3 regions of the Gelidimonas diazotrophica genome follow, and region 2 is predicted to be linked to each of the others. Evidence: predicted binding sites of a transcription regulator. Region 2 holds the regulator's gene; each other region holds the start of a gene.
The links. Region 2 encodes LexA, which represses DNA repair genes until DNA is damaged. Its sites were predicted from a motif close to ACTGTATNNNNATACAGT; they were not measured.
Positions count from the first base shown of each region.

Region 1: ruvA (Holliday junction branch migration protein RuvA) is a predicted target of LexA. The motif match lies at 3,591-3,608, and genes of this name have one in related genera.
Region 3: recA (recombinase RecA) is a predicted target of LexA. The motif match lies at 3,818-3,835, and genes of this name have one in related genera.

Region 1 covers NZ_CM146349.1:2,463,353-2,469,173, forward strand. Annotated here, with positions in the region: gene KGFNPO_RS11410 (valine--tRNA ligase) at 1-649, shown strand, start outside; gene KGFNPO_RS11415 (2-keto-4-pentenoate hydratase) at 692-1,522, opposite strand; gene ruvB (Holliday junction branch migration DNA helicase RuvB) at 1,835-2,908, opposite strand; gene ruvA (Holliday junction branch migration protein RuvA) at 2,918-3,496, opposite strand; gene ruvC (crossover junction endodeoxyribonuclease RuvC) at 3,645-4,187, opposite strand; gene KGFNPO_RS11435 (cation:proton antiporter) at 4,189-5,403, opposite strand; gene purH (bifunctional phosphoribosylaminoimidazolecarboxamide formyltransferase/IMP cyclohydrolase) at 5,418-5,821, opposite strand, start outside.
Region 2 covers NZ_CM146349.1:1,487,694-1,493,514, forward strand. Annotated here, with positions in the region: gene KGFNPO_RS06880 (DEAD/DEAH box helicase) at 1-810, opposite strand, end outside; gene KGFNPO_RS06885 (inositol monophosphatase family protein) at 1,044-1,835, opposite strand; gene KGFNPO_RS06890 (RNA methyltransferase) at 1,994-2,743, shown strand; gene lexA (transcriptional repressor LexA) at 3,031-3,696, opposite strand; gene rpsF (30S ribosomal protein S6) at 3,935-4,333, shown strand; gene priB (primosomal replication protein N) at 4,362-4,667, shown strand; gene rpsR (30S ribosomal protein S18) at 4,685-4,969, shown strand; gene rplI (50S ribosomal protein L9) at 5,008-5,460, shown strand; gene KGFNPO_RS06920 (Hsp70 family protein) at 5,629-5,821, opposite strand, start outside.
Region 3 covers NZ_CM146349.1:2,493,549-2,499,369, forward strand. Annotated here, with positions in the region: gene KGFNPO_RS11570 (cbb3-type cytochrome c oxidase subunit I) at 1-389, opposite strand, end outside; gene KGFNPO_RS11575 (c-type cytochrome) at 398-1,216, opposite strand; gene KGFNPO_RS11580 (hypothetical protein) at 1,277-1,408, opposite strand; gene recX (recombination regulator RecX) at 1,895-2,350, opposite strand; gene recA (recombinase RecA) at 2,612-3,736, opposite strand; gene KGFNPO_RS11595 (response regulator) at 4,015-4,743, shown strand; gene KGFNPO_RS11600 (sensor histidine kinase N-terminal domain-containing protein) at 4,773-5,821, shown strand, end outside.

The sequences.
Region 1 (5,821 bases), 980 kb from region 2:
CACCTTGTTGCGGGTGCTGGAAACGGTACTCCGCATCGCGCATCCGATCATCCCGTTCATCACCGAAGCGTTGTGGCAAACAGTAGCGCCGCTGGCCGGCAAAGTGCTGAATCCCGCCGGCGACTGCATTATGCTGCAAGCCTATCCGCTGCCGCAGCCGCAAAAAATCGATGAACAGGCCGAAGGCTGGATGACGCAACTCAAGGCGATGACCGACGCCTGCCGCAACCTGCGCGGCGAGATGCAATTGTCGCCGGCACTGCGCGTGCCGCTGATCATGGAAGCCGCCGATGCAGAAGGCAAGGCGCAGTTGCAATCGTTCGCGCCGTATTTGCAAGCGCTGGGCAAACTGTCCGAAGTGCTGGTGGTGGATGCGCTGCCGGAGTCGCCGGCACCGGTATCGATCGTCGGTACAGTCAAGCTGATGCTGAAGGTGGAAATAGATGTTGCCGCCGAACGCGAGCGTCTGAGCAAGGAAATGGCGCGACTGGAGGGCGAAATCAGCAAGATCAACAGCAAACTGGCCAACGAAAGTTTCGTCGCCCGCGCGCCGACAGCCATAGTTACGCAGGAGAAAGAACGCCTGTCAAATTTTTCCTCAACCCTGGAAAAACTGCGCGAACAGCGTGCCAAACTGCCGATTGAATAATCCGGGAGCGCCGAGCAAACGCTCGGCGCTTTCAGTACGCAATCAGACGAAAGTGATACCCATCCCCGCCAGGTCCACGGCTGAAAACGCGGTGGACCAGGTCTGCCCGGCCTCGATCGGGATGGCTGCGGCCCAGGCGCCGGTGGCGACGATTTCCCCGGCCCGCAATGGCGCGCTCTGTGGCTGCATCTGCAATTGCTGGTGCAGATGCAACAGCGCATGCACCGGGCTGCCCATCACATCCGAACTATAACCGGCGGCGCGCAACCAACCGCCGCAGGATAGCGAGACGCTGGCATCGGACAGCATCAGGGCCAGATTGCGGCGTGATGCCGGCGACAGCAGACGCGCTTCGCCAATCAGCAGCGCGCCGTGCAGGCCGAAGGCGGCAATCGCATCGACTGCGGTAAATTTCCAGTCCGGGTATGGACAGATGACAATTTCCAGGCCGTGCGCCATCCATTCGATGCAATCAACCAGCGCATCCAGGTCGGCATCTGCTTCCGGCGTACGGCCCAGACGAAATACCACCGACGCTTCCAGACGCGGCTGTAAAGCGCCGGCCAGGCTCTGGACGCCATGATTTTTTTTCGAGGTGCGCACGGTGGCATCGAACAGCGGAGCCCAGATCAGCGTGCCGCTGGTCACGCTCGGGCCGTGTTCGGGACCGAGCTTGCGGTCGATGAAGCCAATCCGGCGCCCGATGATAGTTTCGCCCTGAGCAATGCGGGCGCTACTGATGCTGTGCGCAATATCGTAGGCATCTTGCAGCGACAGACTGGCGTCGGACGACAACGGCGCAATCAGCCGCGACATGGCGCGTGCATCCAATAATTGATGGGCGTAACGGTTGGCGAGGGAAGACATCAACATGGCATTGGCTTGTAAGACAAACGCTGCTCGGCCTTATATTCTCAGCGTCATTGCGAGTTTATGCAAGAGCGGCGATACGCTAACTAATAAAAAACGCGACCATTCAGCCGGCCATGTACGCCCGCTGTCAGGCGACAGGAACAGGAGCAGGAGCGCGGCGCAGGGGCAGGTTTCAAACTCGTCCCTGGCGCAAACATAAAATCAGCGCAGCTTTGGAAACTGCCCTACGTAAGAATAATACTTGGAGTATCATAAAAAACAGGTATTTTCCCGCATTATTTCAGTGTGACTTGAATAATACAAACTGCAGTATCAGGATTCAGGCGGCTCCATCGCAGCCCATTGCTCGCCGTTTGGCCCGACGCTGGGCGCTGCGAGGCCGAAGTGGGCATAGGCGGCAGGCGTGGCGATGCGCCCGCGCGGGGTGCGCTGCAGAAAACCTTGCTGTATCAGGTACGGTTCCAGCACATCTTCGATGGTGTCGCGCTCCTCGCTGAGGGCGGCCGCCAGATTGTCGACCCCGACCGGGCCGCCGCCGAATTTGAACAGTACCGCTTCCAGCAGCTTGCGATCCATCACATCAAAACCGACCTTATCGACATCGAGCATTACCAGCGCTGCGTCGGCGATGCTTCCGGTGATATCGCCATTGCCCTTGACTTCGGCATAGTCGCGCACCCGGCGCAGCAGGCGGTTCGCGATGCGCGGCGTGCCGCGCGAACGCTTGGCGATCTCGAACGCGCCGTCGTCCTCGATCGGCGCTTTCAGCAGCGCTGCGCTACGCAGCACAATCCGCGTCAACTCGGCGGCGGTATAGTATTCCAGCCGGGCGACGATGCCGAAACGGTCGCGTAAAGGATTGGTCAGCATACCGGCGCGGGTGGTCGCGCCCACCAGCGTAAACGGCTGCAAATCCAGCTTCACGCTGCGCGCAGCCGGACCTTCGCCGATCATGATGTCGATTTGGTAATCCTCCAGCGCCGGGTACAGGATTTCCTCCACTACCGGCGACAGCCGATGGATTTCATCGATGAACAGCACGTCGTTGGCTTCCAGGTTGGTCAGGATCGCCGCCAAGTCGCCGGGACGCTCCAGCACCGGGCCGGAAGTCTGGCGCAGATTGACCCCCATCTCGCGTGCGATGATGTGCGCCAGCGTAGTCTTGCCGAGCCCCGGCGGGCCGAACAGCAGCGTGTGGTCGAGCGCTTCGCTGCGGTTGCGGGCGGCCGTGATGAAAATTTCGAGCTGGCCGCGAATTTTTTCCTGGCCGACATATTCGTCCAGCTGCTTGGGGCGCAACGCACGCTCCATCGCCTCCTCGACATGCGAGACGGGGGTGGTGGCGATGATGCGCTGTTCGGTAAAACTGTCGGTCTGGATGCTCATGGAATACTTTTAACCTTTGGATAAAGCCTTCAGAGCCAGCTTGATGCCATCCGAGACGCCGCTGCCGGCTGGAATCTGCTTGGTGGCTTGCAGCGCTTCCTTGTCCGAATAACCCAGCGCCAGCAGCGCGTTGAGGATATCACTGGCCGAGTCGGCTACCAATATGCCACCGGCAGCGCCGAGATCGGCACCGAGTTTGCCTTTGAGTTCCAGCAGCAGCCGTTCGGCGGTTTTCTTGCCGATGCCTGGCACCCGTGTCAGACGACCGGCTTCCTGCAGCGTGATGGCTTGCGCCAGATCGGCCACCGACATGCCGGACAGAATCGACAGCGCCATGCGCGCGCCGACGCCGGTAATCTTGATCAACTGCTTGAAGACAGTGCGCTCTTCGGCGCTGCCGAAGCCATATAACAGGTGCGCATCTTCGCGCACCGTCAGATGGGTCAGCAGCACCACCTTCTCGCCCAGCGCGGGCAGATTGTAAAAGGTGCTCATCGGCACGCTGACTTCGTAGCCGACGCCGTTGCAATCGATCAATAGTTGGGGCGGATTTTTCTCAAGCAAAATGCCGGAAAGACGACCTATCATGAGGAGTGCTTTCGAAAACAGGTGGGAAAAGAATAAAAATAACAGCGGAAATTGGAAAGAATCATACTGCACAGACCGTAGCCAGCGCAAATAAACTGTATAAATACACAGTAGGGCTGAAGCGTCAAAATTACGCCGGAACGACGCTTCAGCCCACCAGCCGCCCGCCTTTGACCCGCAAGCCGCGCTTGGCCAATGCCGGCGCCAGCTTGCCCAACATCGCCAGCGCTTCGCCGCAATGCGCATGACAAATCGCCACCCCCAGCGCATCGGCCGCATCCGGTCCGGGCAGGCTGGGCAACAGCAGCAAGCGCTGCACCATATCCTGCACCTGCTCTTTCTTGGCCTTGCCATGGCCGACTACCGCTTGCTTGAGTTGCAGCGCGGTGTATTCGGCCACCGCCAGGTCGGCGCTGACCAGCGCGCAAATCGCTGCGCCACGGGCTTGCCCGAGCAACAGAGTCGATTGCGGATTGACGTTGACGAATACTTTTTCGATCGCCGCACAATCCGGCTGATACGTCGCAATCACTTTGGCGACGCTATCGAAGATGACTTTAAGACGCTCCGGCAGACTGGCGTCGGCGGTCTTGATGGTGCCGGAAGCAATATAGGCCAGCTTGTTGCCCTGCTTGTGGATGATGCCAAAACCGGTGATGCGCAGGCCGGGATCAATGCCGAGGATGCGCATCTCAGGCCTGATCAGCCGGCGGCACTGGAATCCGGCGCAATTCAACCGCATTGAAATCCGGCGGCGCATCGAAATCAATCGCTTTCGGCAACAGAAAGGAAGGCAGAATTGTGGTCAGTATCGCGTACACCAGCAAAGCGCCGTACAAAGTATCCGGCACCGCAAAACGCTCGCGCAAGATGCCCGCCAATACCAAAGTAAAGATCAGGGTCGGCATCAAAGTGATCGACACATGCAAACTGCTGCGGAAGGTTTCATTGAAAATGGCGCGCCGCTGCCCCCATACGATCAGCACCCGTAACGGCAGCACCACCGCAGTGATGCCGACGCCCAGCAACAGCGCTTGCCAACTCAATGCTTCAACCGGCACCCCGATGCCGCCATGAAAAAAATAGAACGGCAAGAAGAAGGAAGCAAACAGCTTTACCGCATGCATCATGCTGTCGGACACCAGCGAAGGCATGCGCTCGCGCAACTGACGCGCCAGGAAGCCGGCCAAAAATGCGCCGACCAGGTAATACACGCCCAGTTCCTTGGTGATCGAAGCGGCGATCACACCCATCAGCACCAAAAAAGTGAATTCCGAACCGGGCGCATACGGCAGCACGATGCGGCCGAACAACAGGAACAGGAATGGCATGACGAAAACCATCGCCAGCATAATCGCCGACGACAGCGCCAGATTTCCGACCGAATCCGATTGTAATGCGACGAACATCAATGCCAGCGCCAGCAATTCGCTGGTGATGGCTTTGAGCGTGACCCAGAATCGCTCCGAATCGCTTAAGCCAAATTGTGATAGCGAATCCAGGATGAAACCGGTCGACGGAATAAATAGCGCCAGCGCCACCAATGTTGCCGCCTGCCACGACAGCGCAAGAAACTGCATGCCAAGCAAGGCGCAGGCAGTCACAATCAACAGCGTCAGCAACAAATGGGTAAAAATCGGCCATTTGTGCTTAACCAAGTCGCTCAGGCTGACTTCGAGTCCGGCGAACAGGAACAAGGATGCGATACCGAATACCGACAGCAGCGTCAGGGTTTTGTCATGCTGGTAATCGCCGCCCCACAGCGAAACCACGATGCCGAAGAACAGGCAAGTAACAGGTCCCGGGATGCGAAAGCGCTGCAGTGCTTTCGGCACCACCAGAATGCCCAGCAGCAGCCCCAGATAAATCATCGGCTGCACAAATGACGCCGGCAGGTTTAATTCCATGGAATGGAATTAAATTAATGACGGAAATGACGGATGCCGGTGTACAGCATGACGACGCCACGCTCGTTGGCAGCGTCGATCACTTCCTGATCGCGCATCGAGCCGCCCGGCTGAATCACGCAGGTTGCGCCGGCGTCGATGACGACATCCAGACCATCGCGGAACGGGAAGAATGCATCCGACGCCACGGCAGACCCGATCAGCGACAAGCCGGCGTTCTGCGCCTTGATGGAAGCGATACGGGCCGAATCGACCCGGCTCATCTGACCCGCGCCGACGCCCAGCGTCATGCCGTTGGCACAGAATACGATCGCGTTGGATTTGACGAACTTGGCGACGCGCCAGGCAAACAACATGTCTTGCATTTGCTGCGGTGTCGGTTGCAGTGTGCTGACGACCTTGATATCGGCAATGCCGA
Region 2 (5,821 bases):
GGCATCTTTTTCCAGTTGCTCGACCAATTTGTTGGCGCCATGTTTGGTGCGGGTGAACACCAGCACTTGCGACCATTGATGGGTTTTGATCAAGTGGGTCAGCATCGGATGCTTTTTATCGCGGTCGACCGGATGTACTTTTTGCGCAATGATTTCGACGGTCGAATTGCGCCGTGCCACTTCGATCATCGCCGGTGCATTGAGCAAACCATCGGCCAGCGTCTTGATTTCCTCCGAGAACGTGGCGGAAAACAGCAGGTTCTGACGTTTTTTCGGCAATACAGCCAGGACGCGCTTGATATCCTTGATGAAGCCCATGTCGAGCATGCGGTCGGCTTCATCCAATACCAGAATTTCAACGTGATTCAGGTTGATCGTGCCTTGCTGCATGTGGTCCAGCAAACGCCCTGGCGTGGCGACCAGGATATCGACGCCGTGCTTGAGTACCTTGATTTGCGGGTTGATGCCGACGCCGCCGAAAATCACGGCAGAAGTCAGCTTCACGTATTTGCCGTATTGACGCACGCTTTCTTCGATCTGCGCTGCCAGTTCGCGGGTCGGCGTCAGGATCAAGGTGCGAATTGGCGTGCCTTGCGCATTCGGATTTTTTGCGGCGCTAGCGAGTCGGTGCAGAATTGGCAGCGTAAAAGCGGCCGTCTTGCCGGTGCCGGTCTGGGCGCCGGCCAGCAAGTCGCCGCCCGCCAGTACGGCAGGGATGGCTTGCGCTTGAATAGGGGTTGGGGTGGTGTAGCCTTTTTCGGTTACAGCACGAAGAATTGCATCGGACAGGCCGAGTTCAGTAAATAGCATGGATGATTTTAAAAAGATCGGCCTGTCGCCATTCAAGGCGCCAGTCGCAGGCAAACAGATCGGTATGCGGAAAAGTCATAATAGACAGCGACAAGGGGACTGGTAAGCTGTCGCGTGCCGCAGTATAGCAGCAGTACGGCACAAGGGGGATTTAACGCTTAAGTGCTGCTGTGGGCCTCGCAAAGCAAAAAAGCCATCGGCCGAATGGCCGATGGCTTTTTAATACTGAAAATTTATTTGCCCGCGAATGGCGTCAATACAGCCAGCATTTGCGCGAATATCTTTGGATTGCCGGCAATGATGTTGCCATGATTCAGGTAATCGGACTCACCGGAAAAATCGCCCATGATGCCACCCGCTTCAGTCAATAGCAGCGATCCTGCCGCGATATCCCAAGGTCGCAAACCCTTGATGAAATAACCGTCAATATATCCGCAGGCCAGATAGGCCAAGTCCAGTGCGGCTGAACCGCCTTGACGCACACCGTGTGATTTTTCCGACATGATGCGAAACATTTCGAGAAATTCATCCATGTTTTTGGCACTGGTCAGACCAGTCGCAAGCAAGGTGTCGCACAGTTTGTCATGCTTGGTCACGCGGATGCGTTTTTCGTTCAAGTAAGCGCCGGAGCCTTTGCTTGCGGTAAATAAATCGTTGCGACTTGGGTCGTAGACAACCGCTTGCGTGATGACGCCGCGCTGTTGCAGCGCAATCGATACGCAGTATTGCGGATAACTGTGGATGAAGTTGGTGGTGCCATCAAGCGGGTCGATGATCCAGACATTTTCATTTTCATCGTTCAGATTGGTGGATGCACCAGATTCTTCGGCCAGAATGGCATGGCTGGGGTAAGCGTTTTGCAGGATTTCAATGATCGCCTGTTCCGCTGCCTGGTCGACATCGGTCACGAAGTCGTTATATTGTTTTTCGGTGACCGTAACGCGGTCGGGGTCGAATGCGGCGCGATTGATGATCGCCGCACCGCGGCGAGCGGCCTTAACCGCCGTATTGAGCATTGGATGCATAGTGGTTCCGTTAAAATGGCGGCACTGTTTACGAGCAATAACGCTGCAAACAAAACCGCACAACATGAATTAAAGAGCGATGCGGTATATTTGTGGCCAGAATGTCTGTGCAAGACTCCTGATTTCCCAGTTTTAACCGCGCAATGGCGCTATTTTAAATGAACCTGCAGCAAACCAATACGTCTCTTTTTCAGCGCCTGCGTTTTATCCTGGTCGAAACCAGCCGTTCAGGCAACATCGGATCGGTTGCGCGCGCCATGAAAACCATGGGTTTCTCGGATCTGGTACTGGTCAATCCACGCTTTGCAAATATGACGCAACAGGACGAAGCGATTGCGTTTGCCAGCAGTGCGCAGGATATTCTTGCTGCCGCACGCGAAGTCGGCTCGATTGAAGAGGCGTTGGAAGGGTGTAATTTTGCCGCGGCCGTTAGTGCCAGATTGCGCGAATTTTCACCGCCCATCGTGTCGCCGCGCAATTTGGCGAGCCAGTTGGCCGCGGATGGCAGCCTGAATGCGGCGCTGATATTCGGCAACGAGCGCTTCGGCTTGCCCAACGGGATAGTTGAAAAATGCAATGTGCTGATCAATATTCCGGCCAACCCGTCTTATTCTTCCCTCAATCTGGCGCAGGCAGCGCAAGTGCTGGCCTACGAATGCCGCGTTGCTGCCATCGGCGATGGCGTGCCGGCCTCCGGGATCGGATTTCAGGGCGCTGCAGCCGGTATTGCAGAAATTGAAGGCATGTATGTACATCTGGAGCAGGCGCTAACCGCAATCGGATTTCTGAATCCCGAGCAGCCGAAGAAGCTGATGCCGCGTCTGAAACGCCTGTTCGCGCGCACCCAACTGGAAGTGGAGGAAGTCAATATCCTGCGCGGAATTGCTAAAAAAATTCTGAGAAAATAGTCTCGGTAAAGTTTCATGCGCTATTTTAATACCGTACGTAGTATTTTTATACTGCGCATTTTATATATGCGGTAATTGCCATATTATTTAATATACTCCTTGTTTTTAATTTAATTCGAGCAAGGCGGAACACTGTTGAAACGTATTCCTGCTCTGTATATGCGCAGCGGCACTTCGAAAAAGGTGTTTTTCAACCTTGTCGGCTTGTCTGCGGATGCGGCGCAACCAGACCAGATGCTATTTTGTCGTGCTTGATGGGCCGCACACTGACTACACGGCAAGCATTCTTAGGTCCAGGAGCGCAGCAGCCCAACTGCCAGGCCTTCAAGGGCGAAGCTGTCGTCGTCCGGCTTGACTTTTATCGGGGTGAAGTCAGGATTTTCCGGAAGTAGCTCGATCAGCGCGCCGGTTTTTCGGTAGCGCTTGACCGTCACATCGTCGCCTAGCCTGGCCACAATAATCTGGCCGTTTTTAACACTCTCGACTTTTTTGACAGCTAGCAAGTCGCCATCCAGAATGCCTGCATCGCGCATGGACATTCCCCGCACTTTCAACAGGAAGTCGGGCTTGCTGGAAAACAGGCTCGGGTCGACTTGATAGGTTGCCTCAATATGTTCCATTGCAAGGATCGGCGAACCGGCTGCCACGCGGCCAACCAGTGGCAGGCTTAACTGCATCAGTGTGGCGTGCGGCAAGGTCATTTCTGCATCGCGGCCATGATGGCTCTGCTCCTGATTGCGCATGTCACGCAAGCGAATTCCGCGCGATATGCCCGGCGTAATTTGGATTACGCCCTTGCGCGCCAGTGCTTGCAGATGTTCTTCGGCGGCGTTGACCGAGCGAAAGCCGAGTTCAGCCGCGATTTCTGCGCGCGTCGGCGGAAAACCTGTGTTCTCAATTGCATTTTTGATCAGGTTCAAAATTTGTTCTTGACGCGCAGTAAGCTTTAGCATGATTTTTTTGAGGCTGTTTATAAAAACAGTCTGTATTTTTGTACAGTGCATCACTGAATGCAAGTTTATTCGCTCTTATTTGCACATTATGGCCGGTTATTTTTTGCTTTCTAAGCTGCATGCTGTCGGTACTCTTGAGTTTTTGATGGTTTAGCAGTATAGTTCTGGGCTTTTCTCTTCCCACACTCGTCTTGACGCCGAGGTGGGCGATTTTTTAATCAGTCCATAAGGAGTTTACATGCGTCACTATGAAATAGTATTTATCGTTCATCCGGATCAAAGCGAGCAAGTGCCTGCAATGATCGAGCGCTACAAAGCCAGCGTTACTGCGCGTGGCGGTCAGATCCATCGCGTGGAAGACTGGGGTCGTCGCCAGATGGCTTACATGATCCAGAAGCTTGCCAAAGCACATTACGTCTGTATGAATATTGAATGCGACAACGAGACTTTGGTCGAAATTGAAACAGCATTCAAATTCAACGATGCCATCCTGCGCCACCTCACCATCAAGATGAAGAAAGCTGAAACAGCACCATCGCCGATGATGAAGAATGTGCAAAAGGAAGATGCTGCAAAGAGCCATCGCACTGAGGCGCCTGCGGCACCAGCCCCGGCACCAGTCGCGGCAGCTGCGTAATTGCGTATCAGGCAGTGAACCGAACAGTGTGAACCGGCTCCAATTTGTTGCCAGTATTGTTGAACGCGATGTTCTGCGTTACACCCCGGCAGGTATTCCGATGGTGGGGGCAAGATTGCTGCACAGTTCGCAACAGATGGAAGCAGGCACTGACAGATTGGCCGAGTTTGAAATCGCAGCACTAGCTGCGGGCGAAGTTTCAGGACAATTCAATCAGGCTGATTTAGGCGGTATGTTTCAGTTCACCGGATTCCTGGCACGCAAGAACCGCAACAGCAAAAGTCTCGTATTCCATATCGTGGATTTCGAGACACATTCGTTAGAAAATTGTTAGAAATACAGGAGCCAAAAATGGCATTCGGTAAAAAGTTCGATAAAAGCAAGCTCAAATTAAAACGTCAACAGCAAAATCCATTGTTCAAGCGCAAGAAATTCTGCCGTTTTGCCGCAGGACATGTAGCGCAGGTCGATTACAAAGACATGGATACGCTCAAGGATTTCATTCAGGAAAACGGCAAGATCATGCCTGCCCGCCTGACCGGTACCAAGGCTATCTATCAGCGCCAGGTTGATACGGCAATTAAACGCGCACGTTTCCTCGCGCTGATGCCGTACACCGATCTGCACACCGCGTAATTGACGACTGACTCAGTTACGAAAATTCGGAGAAAAATATGCAAGTTATTCTGTTAGATAAAGTCGTTAATCTCGGCAGCCTCGGCGAGGTAGTTCGCGTCAAAGACGGTTATGCACGCAATTTCCTGATCCCGCAACGCTTGGCACGTCGTGCGACAACACATGCCATCGCTGAATTTGAAGTCAAGCGTGCAGAACTGGAAACAGCTGCATTAGCTAAGTTGGTGATTGCACAGGCACTGGCCACAAAATTGACCGGCATGACGGTACAAATCACCCAAAAATCGGGTGTCGATGGCCGCTTGTTCGGCTCTGTTACCACTGCCGATATTGCTGAAGCGCTGAGCAAACAAGGCTTTGCAGTTGAAAAAGCACAGGTGCGTTTGGAGCAAGGGCAAATTAAGACTGTTGGCGATCATGCTATTTCGGTTGTGTTGCACACTGATGTACTAATTGATCTGACGGTTGCCGTTTTGGGCGAACACGTTTAATCGCGTTGCTGTCAATATTGCATCATAAGCCGGGCTTGCCCGGCTTTTTTTGCACCTGAATTTTGTTCAGCATTTTTCATTTTCGTAGATTAAAAACCTTTGCGGGCGCTACGTAATCTCGGTTGGAAATTTAAACAGTTGGTCGGCAAGCGTTTGCCCACGACAACATCAGGTGATTAATTTTAGTCCCGGTGGCAGGGACTCGCCCAGCATGCGCCGCTCGTCGGCCTGCTCCAGTTGCACGATCTGGCGCACCATGGCGACCCATGTGGGTGCGGCGTCGCTCGTCCGCAGTCGCAGGATGATCTGCTCGCGCAATGCGGGCGGGATGTCACGCGCGCGGTCGCCGGTCATGCGCGCC
Region 3 (5,821 bases), 1.0 Mb from region 2:
ATCACAATCACAATCACGATTTTCAGCGGAAACGGCTGCTCCAGCAACTTGTTGCCGGCAGTCCAGCCGAACATATAACCAACTACGGCGGTCACGCCCATCAGCGTCCAGGCCACCAGTTGCACATACGCGAGTTTGGTACTGTAGATTTCACCGCGCGATTCTTCCGGCACCACGTAATACGTCGCTCCCATGAAGCCGGTTAAGGTCCAGACAATCAACAAATTGGTGTGAATCGCCTTGACCTTGTCGAATGAAAGAATATTCAACAACGGGTCCGGGCCAAGGTATTTTGACGCAGCAAGCAAGCCAAACACCAGCTGCAAACCGAACAGACACATGGCAACAGCAAAATACCAATATGCAACGGATTGTGAGCGATAGCGCATGGCAGCTCCTATTTCAAAGTTTCTAAATAAGCAACGAGAGTGTCGATTTGTTCGGGTGTGAGGTCAGTCGCGAAGCTGCTCGGCATAAAGGACTGGCCGTTGGCCGAATACATCGGGCCGGTGACAAGATACGCGCTGGGTTTGGCGATCGATTCGCGAATATAGTCGGCAGGGGTTTTGGCGCTGCCTTTGTAATCGGGCGAAGCAATGACTGTGGCAGCATGCGCCCCCAGCCCAGCCAGCGAAGGTCCGGCCAGATTCACCCCGGGAGAAACCGAGTGGCAAGCAAAGCAAGCAGGCGGCGTAGATTTGAACAAAGCTTCACCCTTGGCAACCGGTTCCGAGGATGCGGCGACTGCCTTAGTTGGCTGGCCGACATCCGAGCCGGGAATCGCGGCCCCCGACACGATAATCGGGCGAGGCGGCCAGCCCTGATTGTCAATGTGGCCAACCCAGTCGAGGAAAGCGATGACATTGTCGATGTCCGCCGTGCTCAGATTCGGATTTGGCATCAGCCGCCGATGATTTTGCTCCGAATAGAATTTCGATGGATCTTTCAGGAAAGCCTGCAAATAAGGTGCGCCGCGCTGCTGCGTGATCTTGGTCAGATCCGGCGCGTAATATGCACCCTCGCCCATCAAGGTATGGCAATTGATGCAATTGTTGTTGTGCCAGACGTGTTTGCCGCTGATTACCGCAGGTGTAATTTTTTCTGCATGGGTCAGTTCGCTAAAGCGGGTATGGCTGTGAACCGTCATGACGATGAATAGCACGGCCGTGGCGGCAGTGCAAAGAATGAAAAAAAGCCGTCCTTGTCGTTTAGTCATCGCGGCCATCCTTTTTTTTATTGAAACCAGGGCGAATCACAAGCAGCCTGACAGGCAGATTTACACGCTAATACCACTCCAGTTGCTAATTGAAATTACTGCCGCATAGCCGACCGCCAGCACCATCAGTGCCAGAACTACCATGCTGAAAATTTTGAGGGGTGGGAAAAACCGGGAAGTGCGACTTGTCATGGTTGTCTCCATTTCGGTCGGGGGTAAATCTATGCGCTACATTAATATCAATTCGACATTAACTGTTTTTTCGTCGCATGAAATTTGACAAATATCAAAAAAGCAATGAAAAAGACAATCGAAACAACTGTTCAATAACTGGGGTTATGCACGGTCCACTAAAAACAGGAAAGGCACGAAAAAGATGGGAATGAAGTGCCTCGGAACAGCTGTCCAAGTTGCCAATCGAAGGTTCGGCACATTTTCAATACTAGCTTTAGTATATTTTGTTATCGCAATGAATATATGCGAAAAACTCAATAAAAATGGTAATACTCCTTGTTTTTTCACAATTCAATGGATTCTGAATCCTGTTTGTGCTTTGGTGTCTTTCGTGGACATTGTTTTTTGCCGATGGAATCGCCGACCGTTTGCTGGGCTGTTTTTGAAAAAGCCGAGCAGACGCTCGGCACTCCCACACTCCCAGTTACTCGCCGCAATCCCGAATTAATCGTCGCAATCGACAACGCCGCGCATGGCGGCCTGGATGGCGCGATGGGAGAAACCGCGCTGCTGCATGAAGCGCATCTGCTTGGCGCGTTCGGTGGCATCGGTAGCAGGAGTGCCAAACTTTTTGCGCCAGACTGCGCAGGCGCGCGCGACCTCATCCACAGCCAGTTCCGTCTTGATTTCGGTCAGTGCCTCGCCGCCAATGCCGTGGCTCTGCAATTCAGCGAGGATGCGGCTGTTGCCGTAACGTGCCGCACGCCGATTGATCAGGGCTTCGGAAAATCGGGTCTGCGACAACCAGTTTTGCGCTTCCAGAAAATCCAGCAGAGCTTCGATATCATCGGATGCTTCTGCGTAGCGGGCGAGCTTGCGCCCCAACTCCGCACGACTGTGCTCTCGCATAGACAGATATCTAAGCGCACGCGCTTTCAGGCTGATTTTTAATGCGGCCATGATTTTAAATCGGCAAAAGCCGGCGCGTAGGATGGGTGAAACCCATCATTTGCGTTGATAGCGATTGAAAAGTGATGGGTTTCACCCATCCTACGAAACTGTATGTTGTGCTTCGCAAGTTCAGCGCCAACGCTTGTGCTACGGCGCCAACCATTCTCTCGTAGGGGCGGGTTCCAAATCCGCCCGCGCACTTTGGCGGCAAAAGGGCGGGTTTGGAACCCACCCCTACGGACACTCATACTCCTGACAACAGGAAGCGCGTTAAGGCTGCACTGGTTCCGCGTCCTTATCCTTATCCTTGCCCTTGTCTTTATCCTTGTCTTTGTCCTTGGCTTTTAACTTGGCTTGGACATCTGCAGCAATCGGCGGCAACTCCCGCACACCTAGCGATACCCGTACCTTGTTCTCGATTTCGCGCGACAGTTCGGGGCGCTCTTTCAGGTAACTGCGGGCATTATCCTTACCCTGTCCGATGCGTTCGCCGTTATAACTGTACCAGGAACCGCTCTTTTCAACGATCTTGGCATCGGCACCGAGATCGAGTATTTCACCTTCGCGTGAAGTGCCTTCCCCATACAAAATATCGAAATGCGCTTCCCTGAACGGTGGGGCAATTTTGTTCTTGACGACCTTGACCCGAGTTTCGTTGCCGATGACTTCATCGCCGGACTTGATCGATCCGGTGCGACGAATATCCAGTCGCACCGATGCGTAAAATTTCAGCGCATTGCCGCCGGTCGTGGTTTCCGGGTTGCCGAACATGACGCCGATCTTCATGCGGATCTGGTTGATGAAGATCACCAGCGTATTAGTACGGTTGATGCTGCCGGTCAGTTTGCGCAGTGCCTGCGACATCAGTCGCGCCTGCAGGCCTGGCAGCGAATCACCCATGTCGCCTTCGATTTCGGCGCGCGGCGTGAGTGCTGCGACCGAGTCGATGACGATCAGGTCAACGCTGCCGGAACGCACCAGCGCATCGGTAATTTCAAGCGCCTGTTCACCGGTATCCGGCTGAGAAATCAGCAAATCCGACAGGTTAATGCCCAATTTTTTGGCGTAACCGACATCCAGCGCGTGTTCGGCATCGATAAAGGCACAGGTGCCGCCGAGCTTTTGCATTTCTGCAATGACTTGCAGGGTTAGCGTGGTTTTGCCGGAGGATTCCGGTCCGTAAATCTCAACCACGCGGCCGCGTGGCAAGCCGCCGACACCCAGTGCAATATCCAGGCCGAGCGAACCGGTGGAGACCACCTGCACTTCTTCGACCACCGCGCCATCTTCCATGCGCATGACCGAGCCCTTGCCAAACTGTTTCTCGATTTGGGCCAACGCGGCAGCGAGGGCTTTGCTCTTGTCCGTAACGGGAGCGGCTTTCTTATCGTCCATAAGTTTCTTTCAGCAGTGAGGGCGCGGTTGCAGCGTACAGTATTCGCGGTAATGATCGAGTTGAATTATGTCACAAATAGTACTGTATAAAAAAACAGTGAAAATTGCAAGTAAATTTCGATCCCGGTAATCATACTTGAAACTGGAAGCCCGCTGCGCCTTGCTGCCGGGATTGAAACGCAATAGACTGTAAGTCATATCCTGCGAGCATCAAGGCGTTCATTTTCGCTGCGGCTCGCTCATGTTCCTGCTTACTTTTTTATGACTAATTAAAAACCATGCGTATCCTGCTTGCGGAAGACGATAGTGTGCTCGCCGATGGTCTGACCCGTTCTTTGCGTCAGGCCGGTTATGCGACCGATTACGTGCAAAACGGTCTGGAGGCCGATTCTGCCTTGTCCACTCAGGATTTCGATCTGCTGATTCTGGATCTCGGCCTGCCCAAGATGCCGGGCCTGGAAGTGTTGCGGCGTCTGCGCGCCCGCAATTCGCATTTGCCGGTATTGATCCTGACCGCAGCCGATTCGATCGAGCAGCGCGTCAAGGGACTCGATCTGGGGGCTGACGATTACATGGCCAAACCGTTCGCGCTGTCCGAGCTGGAAGCTCGGGTGCGCGCACTCACACGACGCGGCGCCGGCGGCGGCCCGACTGTCATCAAGCATGGCCCGCTGACCTATGACCAGGTTGGCCGTACTGCCTACATCGATGAACAAATGCTGGACCTTTCGGCGCGCGAACTCGGTTTGCTGGAAGTGCTGCTGCAGCGCACCGGACGCCTGGTTTCCAAGGATCAGCTGGTAGATCATCTGTGCGAATGGGGCGAAGAAGTCAGCAATAACGCGATTGAAGTCTACGTACATCGCCTGCGCAAGAAAATCGAGATCGGCGGGGTACGCATCGTAACGGTGCGCGGCATCGGCTACTGCCTTGAAAAATTCCCTGAGACGCCCAACGCCAATACTCCCGGCGCTTCCGGCAACCCTGCTGCATCGACGCCGCGCTAGCACCATCATGATCCAGTCCTGAGCTAGCTATGAGCGACGCTAGAAAAGTGGACGCCAGTGCTGCCGATACCGCATCGACTGCATCACATTCATTGCCCGCTACGCCAGCGGCCCAGCCGATTGAGCCGATCCAGCGCTCCTTGTTCGGTGAAATCCTGGACTGGATGCTGGTGCCTTTATTGCTGCTGTGGCCGATGAGCATCGCCATCACTTACATCGTCACCAAATCGATCGCCAACCAGCCGTTTGATCATGCACTGGAAGACCGGGTCGCGGTGCTGGCGCAGCAAGTCAAGCAGGTGAACGGCAAAGTCGTCACGCAAACCAGCGCCGCTTCACGCGACATGCTGCGGGCCGACGATATCGATTACGTGTATTTCCAGGTTCAGGGACCGCATGCGGAGTTCATCGAAGGCGACCGCGACATGCCGGTGCCGGCGCCGCAGGACGCGGAGAAACCTCTGCCCGGCATCATCGCATTTCGCAACGATACGATGCACGGGACAGAAATTCGGGTCGCCTACACCTATGTCGATTTGTACCGCTGGCAGTCGCAATCGAATATAACCGCCTCGAAAGAAACGGCAACGGCGCTGGTGCAGGTCGGTGAAACTCTGGACAAACGGGCCCAGCTTGCCAATGAAATCATCAAGGGCGTGATCATGCCGCAGTTCATCATTCTGCCAATCGCGCTGGCGCTGGTCTGGCTGGCGCTGTCGCGCGGGCTGCTGCCGCTGGCGGAACTGCAGCAACGCATTCGCAACCGGCGGCTGGACGATTTGAGCCCGATCGACTCGGGCCAGGTGCCGGAAGAAATTTCGCCGCTGATAAATTCTTTCAATGACATGCTGGTGCGGCTATCGCAATCGACCGAGATGCAGAAACGCTTCATCGCCGATGCCGCGCACCAGATGAAAACGCCGCTGGCGGGGATGCGCATGCAATCCGAACTGGCTCTGCGCCAGACCGATCAGGATGAAATCCACCGTTCGCTGCTGCAATTATCGAAAAGCTCGGAATCGGCCACGCGCCTGGTCAATCAATTGCTGGCGCTGGCACGCACCGAAAACCAGACCCC